2 regions of the Brevibacterium paucivorans genome follow, and region 2 is predicted to be linked to the other one. Evidence: predicted binding sites of a transcription regulator. Region 2 holds the regulator's gene; the other holds the start of a gene.
The links. Region 2 encodes HrcA, which represses chaperone genes, less so after heat shock. Its sites were predicted from a motif close to TTNGCACTCGNNNNNNNCGAGTGCNAA; they were not measured.

Region 1 (3,375 bases), 1.5 Mb from region 2:
AGAACGCAGACCTGGCCAATGAGTACGGCAACCTGGTTCAGCGTTCCACCTCGATGATCGCCAAGAACCTGGGCGGAATAGTGCCCGAGGTGGGTGAGGCTGATCTGACGGACGACGACCGTGCTCTGCTTGCACGCACCGACGGCCTGCTGGAGCGTGTCACTGCGTTCGTCGACGTACAGGAACTGCACCGTTACGTGGAAGCACTGTGGCGAGTGCTGGAGGAAACGAACCGCTACTTCTCGGCTCAAGAGCCGTGGAAGCTGAAGAAAACCGACCCGGACCGCATGGGTGTCGTTCTTTACGTCACGCTCGAAGTCCTACGCCGGGTATCGATTCTGGCTCAACCAGTCATGCCCGAATCTACCGGGAAGGTCCTCACCCAGCTGGGAGTTGCCGAGGACTCGCGGACGTTTAACGACCTCGGCCAATGGTTGCCAGCTGGAACGGAATTGCCCGCACCGGCACCCGTGTTCCCACGGTACGAAGCCCCGAACGAAGGTGACGCCGGGACTGCAGGAGGGGCCAAGTAATGGCATCTCGCGCTGCCGGAGAATATCCACCGGTGCCGGAACCACTCGCGGTTCCGGCCGTGGACACGCACACGCACCTGGATATGTGTACCGGCGCTCGCGGTCCTATCAAGTCAGGCGAACCTGCCCCGGAAGTCGAGCCCGAAGAGGACGAAAAGTTCCCACCGCTGGACTTCTTCTATGACACCGCAATGGCCACTGGTGTGACCCGTGTGGTGCAAATCGGGTGCGAAATGGGTGCAGCCCGGTGGACGACTCGTGTGGTGGAAGAACAGGCGCAGGCTGGCCGTGACTGGATGCTGGGTGGGGTTGCGATCCACCCCAACGAGGCGCCCAGACTGGCGCGGGCCGGCATCTTGGAAGAGTCGCTGGACGAGATTGAAGAGTTGGTCACGTCCCATGAACGCATGCGCGTGGTGGGGGAGACCGGGCTTGATTTCTTCCGCACGGATGCTGATTCCGCGCGCGATATGAAAGCGCAGGAAGAGTCGTTTAGGGCGCACATTGAGATCGCGCAAAGGAACGGGCTGACGCTCCAGATCCACGACCGTGAAGCGCACGCGGATGTTTTCCGGGTTCTGCGTGACACGGGTGTTCCGGACCGCACTATTCTGCACTGCTTTTCCGGTGACGCTGACATGGCTAGGGAGGCTGGCAAGTTGGGGATCTTCTGCTCCTTTGCTGGCAACGTCACCTTTAAGAATGCTCATGGGTTAAGGGAAGCCGCCGAGGTGGTCCCGCCTGATCTGCTTCTGACAGAAACCGACGCGCCATTTTTGACCCCGCACCCTCACCGCGGAAAGCCCGGTGGGCCATACATGGTTGCGCACGTGGTGCGGACGCTTGCCCAGGTGCGCGGAGTCAGCGAGGACGAGCTGGCCGAACGTGTCACCGCGAACGCCGTGCGTGCGGTCGGTCCGTGGGAGCTGACGCTCTGAGCTGAAAGTTCGCTCAAGGATGACGAAACATTGGCACTCGAGTTGAAAGAGTGCCAACTGCGGAATAGAGTTTCAGTTAGCACTTGGGCAATGCGAGTGCTAACCGTACGGTGAGGTGAGTGTCGCACTCGGCGGCACCTAGAGACACCGGCAAGATGCACTAAAACTTGATGCTGATTCGGCACCCGCGACGACGAACAACACCGAGTGAGCTTGCCCAAAGAGCACACAAAACACATCTCGACACAGACTCAAAAGGAGACTGTCACATGTCGGTAGCTATCAAGCCACTCGAAGACCGCATCGTAATCCGTCAGCTCGAAGCAGAACAGACCACTGCTTCCGGCCTGGTTATCCCAGACACCGCTAAGGAAAAGCCACAGGAAGGCGAAGTTGTCGCAGTTGGCCCCGGTCGCGTAGCAGACAACGGAAACCGTGTACCTGTTGACGTGAACGTCGGCGACAAGGTCATCTACTCCAAGTACGGCGGAACCGAAGTGAAGTACCAGGGTGCTGAATACCTGGTGCTCTCGGCTCGCGACGTTCTCGCAGTAATCGGCTAATCACACCTTCACACACTCACACTCATTAGAAGGAAGTGAAAAATGGCTAAAACTTTGCAGTTCAATGACGACGCTCGCAAGGCACTTGAACGCGGTGTAAACGTTCTGGCTGACACCGTCAAAGTGACACTGGGCCCACGCGGTCGCAACGTTGTTCTTGACAAGCCGTGGGGCGCACCCACAATCACCAACGATGGTGTGACCATCGCACGTGAAGTCGAACTCAACGACCCATACGAAAACCTGGGCGCTCAGCTGGCAAAAGAAGTTGCCACCAAAACAAACGACGTTGCCGGTGACGGAACCACCACCGCAACCGTTTTGGCTCAGGCACTCGTACACGAAGGTCTGCGCAACGTCGCAGCCGGTGCAGCTCCTGGACAGCTGAAGGCTGGCGTTGAAGCAGCTGTTGACGCAGTTGAAGAACGCCTCAAGGAAATCGCACGCGAAGTTGCTGACTCAAAAGAGATCGCACACGTTGCAGCTCTTTCAGCTCAGTCACCTGAAATCGGTGAACTGATCGCAGAAGCCTTCGACAAGGTTGGCAAAGACGGCGTCATCACGATCGACGAATCACAGGCATCCTCGGTTGAGCTTGAGTTCACTGAAGGTATGCAGTTCGACAAGGGCTTCCTGTCGCCATACTTCGTGACCGACGCTGACCGTCAGGAAGCAGTTCTGTCAGACCCATACATCCTGATCCACCAGGGTAAGATCTCCAACATTCAGGATCTGCTCCCTGTTCTGGAAAAGGTGCAGCAGGCTGGAAAGCCACTGTTCATTGTTGCCGAGGACGTGGAAGGCGAAGCGCTGTCCACCCTGGTTGTCAACAAGATCCGTGGAATCCTCAACGTTGCCGCTGTGAAGGCCCCCGGATTCGGTGACCGTCGCAAGGCGATCCTGGAAGACCTCGCAATCCTCACCGGCGGGCAGGTCATTACCGCTGACATGGGTATGAAGCTCGACCAGGTCACCCTGGACCAGCTGGGTACCGCCCGCACCATCACCGTCACCAAGGACAACACCACTGTTGTCGACGGTGGAGGATCGCAGGACGACGTTGACGCTCGCACCGCCCAGATCCGTGGCGAAATCGAGAACACCGACTCGTCATGGGACAAGGAGAAGTTGCAGGAACGGCTGGCCAAGCTGGCCGGCGGTGTTGCAGTGATCAAGGTGGGTGCCGCTACCGAGGTCGAACTCAAGGAACGTAAGCACCGCGTCGAAGACGCCGTTTCCGCTACCCGCGCAGCCATCGAAGAAGGTGTGGTTGCTGGTGGTGGATCCGCTCTAATCCACGCAGCCAAAGTTCTTGACGGCAACGACCTGGGCAAGGACCAC
Region 2 (3,375 bases):
GCCATTCCTGAATGCCCACGCACTGTGGTTTCACGGCTTGCCAAATGTCGATGAATGAGTGCCCAATCACGTGAACGACCGGACCAAACCGTTCCTGCACGCGTTGAGCGATGCGGGTTTCCTTTGACCCAGACACGATGTGGTCGGCCAGAACGCCCACGCGATGCGAAGAGTCGGGTTGGAACTGTGCCAGTTTCTCTTCGAGGTCGTCCAGCCCGCCCAGTTCTTCGACGACCACGCCTTCGATACGCAGGTCGTCGCCCCAGATTTTCTCGACGAGTTGTGCGTCGTGTTTTCCTTCGACCCAGATACGGGAGCCGCGTGCCACGCGGGCGCGGGCGCCGGGAACGGCTACGGACCCCGAGGCGGTTCGCTGCGGGCGGGTAGGTGCAGTGGCCGTGGGGCGGGTGAGTTCGACTGGTTTGCCGTCGATCCAGAATCCTGGGCCCAGCGGGAAGCTTTGCACGTGACCGTTGCGGTCTTCGAGCCGTACTGCGAATCCGCCGGGGGCTTTTTCGATTCCCAGAATTGCGCCAACGAACCCGGTGCTCACTTCTTCAACGACCAGGCCACGTTGAGCCGGGACTTTCCGAGAGGTAGGGCGCCGGTGGGATCGTGGCCCGCCGGATAACACGTCTGATCCGTAGTTCATCACCCCATTACCCTAGAGGGCGTTTGGTTCCGCTGTCACCCCGGCGTAGAATTGGCACTCGACGACCTAGAGTGCCAGTGGAGGGGGATTCGTGAACGACGATCGGCGAAGTCGTGTCTTGCGCGCAATCGTCGAAGACTACGTTGCGACCAAGGAACCCGTGGGCTCCAAAGCGCTGGTGGAGCGCCACAGCTTGGGTGTTTCACCCGCCACGATTCGCAACGACATGGCCGCGTTAGAGGCACAGGGTCTCATCGCTCAACCGCACACGTCTGCCGGCCGCATTCCCACAGACAAGGGCTACCGCAAGTTCGTTGACACGATTGACGAAATCAAGCCACTTTCGGTTGCTGAGCGTCGTGCGATCTCGCGGATTCTGTCCCACCCCGTCGACATTGAAGACATGCTGGAGCGCACCGTGCGCTTGTTGGCCGACCTTACTTCGCAGGTCGCTGTCATCCAGTATCCGGTGCGTTCGCGCGAAAAGTTTCGACACCTCGAGCTCGTGGACTTAGGTGCCAACCGCCTGCTGGTCGTTTTCATCACCGACTCCGGTCAGGTGGATCAGCGCATCGTGGAGATGCGCACGGGCATCGACGAGTTTGAACTGGGCACCTTGCGCACCCTGTTTAACAGCGTGTTGGACGGGCGGGCGCTCGACGATGTGGCACCAGCCCTGCGGGTTCTGGACGTCCCCGCAACGCTGGCTGCCCCTGCGGCAACCGTCGCCGAGGTCGTTGCCGAGTTGGCCTCGGGACGCAGGCAAGAGCGGTTGGTGATGGCGGGAACGGCCAACCTGGCACGCTCCTCGGGCGGGATCTACGAACACGTAGCCCCGCTCCTTGAGGCGTTCGAAGAACAGGTGGTTCTGCTCAAGCTCCTCGCCCACATGAGTGCCGATGGAGTCAGTGTGAGCATTGGGCACGAAAACCCGGAGTCCCTGGCAACCACCTCGGTCATTGCAAGCAACTACGGAACTGAGGATTCCCGCGCCTCCCTGGCCGTGCTGGGACCCACCCGCATGGACTATCCCACCACGATTGCGGCCGTGCGCGCGGTTTCGCGCTACATTACGGTCATTTTGGACAAGTAGATTTTTCAACCCACAACTAGATGAGGACACACGTGAGCGATCACTACGAAACCCTGGGTGTTGCCCGCGACGCGAGTGCTGAGGAAATTAAGAAGGCCTACCGCAAGCTCGCACGTAAGTACCACCCGGACGTCAACCCCGGCCACGACGACGAGTTCAAAGCGGTATCGGTTGCCTATGAAGTCCTGTCTGACCCGCAGAAGCGACGCAACTACGACGCCGGTGGTGGCGAATACGGCCAGCCGGGAGCGTCGGGGTTCGGTGGCTTCTCGGACCTGTTCGACGCATTCTTTGGCGGTGGGGCCGGTGCCCAGCCAGGGCCGGCGTCGCGCAAACGCCCAGGTCGCGATGCGCTGGTGGGCGTGTCGATCGACTTGAAGACCGCAGTGTTCGGTGGAACGGAAGACGTTTCGGTAGTGACCGCCAAACTGTGCGACACGTGCCACGGAGACGGAACCCGCCCCGGGACTTCGCCACAGACCTGTTCGCTGTGTAACGGACAAGGTTCCGTGCAGCGGATGACCCGCACGCTCATGGGGCAGATGGTCACCAACCAGCCATGTAACAACTGTGGTGGTTACGGAACCATCATCGCCGACCCATGCCAGTCATGTAACGGCGACGGTCGCGTGCGTGCCGAAGAGACCTTGTCGGTCAAGATCCCAGCCGGTGTGAAGGACGGAACCCGCATTCTGCTGTCCGGTCGCGGTGAAGTAGGACCCGGTGGGGGTCCCGCTGGCGACCTGCACCTCGAAGTGGCCATCCGCGAACACCCCGTCTTTACCCGCGACGGCGACGACCTGCGTGCCACGGTCACGATTCCGATGACCGCAGCAGCCCTGGGAACCACCATTAGTCTTGAGACGTTTGACGGTGAACGCGAACTTGAAATCGCGCCGGGAACGCAGGTGGGAACCACCGAGACCCTGGCTGGTTTGGGCGTGGGGCGGCTGCGTCGCTCGTCCCGCGGTGACCTGCTGGTGACCATCAACGTTGAAGTGCCGTCCAAGCTCGATGCGAAACAGCGCGAACTTCTGGAACAGCTCGCCACCATGCGCGGTGAAACCAACCCGGACGTCAAACTGGGCAACACCCACCGCGGACCGTTCAGTCGTCTACGCGACCGGTTTAACCTGTGACACTTCCGGTTTTTCTCACGGAGACACCCTTGGCGGGTGCCAGCGGGACCATCACGGTGGGTCCCGAGGTCGCCGGCCACGCAGTGCGTGTGCGCCGCATGGGTGCGGGAGAAGAACTCGAACTCATCGACGGCACTGGGGTGCGCCTCCGGGGGACAATTCAGGAGGGCACCTCGGAGTCCCTGACGCTTAGCGTCACGGACGTGACGGAGGAACCCCAGCAACGACCTCGGCTGGTTCTTGTGCAAGCCCTAGCCAAGAACGACCGGGACATTCAAGCGATCGAAGCCGCCACCGAAGTAGGCGTGGATACGGTGATCCCGTGGGCCGCGCAACGGAGCATTGCAGACTGGCCGGCCAAAAAGGCTCACAAGATGGCTGCTAAGTGGGCCAACGTCCTCACCGCCGCCACGCTGCAGGCCCGGCGGGCCCGCGTGCCCGAACTGGGTGAGCTCATTCGGGGAACCGCTGTTACGCAACTCGTGACCCCC

Region 1: groES (co-chaperone GroES) is a predicted target of HrcA. The motif match lies at 1,548-1,574, and genes of this name have one in related genera.

The regions. Positions count from the first base shown of each region.
Region 1 covers NZ_JAFBCP010000001.1:730,305-733,679, reverse strand. The annotation lists gene metG (methionine--tRNA ligase) at 1-533, shown strand, start outside; gene JOE56_RS03430 (TatD family hydrolase) at 533-1,471, shown strand; gene groES (co-chaperone GroES) at 1,741-2,034, shown strand; gene groL (chaperonin GroEL) at 2,077-3,375, shown strand, end outside.
Region 2 covers NZ_JAFBCP010000001.1:2,230,033-2,233,407, forward strand. The annotation lists gene JOE56_RS10280 (DUF3097 domain-containing protein) at 1-652, opposite strand, end outside; gene hrcA (heat-inducible transcriptional repressor HrcA) at 744-1,745, shown strand; gene dnaJ (molecular chaperone DnaJ) at 1,778-2,884, shown strand; gene JOE56_RS10295 (16S rRNA (uracil(1498)-N(3))-methyltransferase) at 2,881-3,375, shown strand, end outside.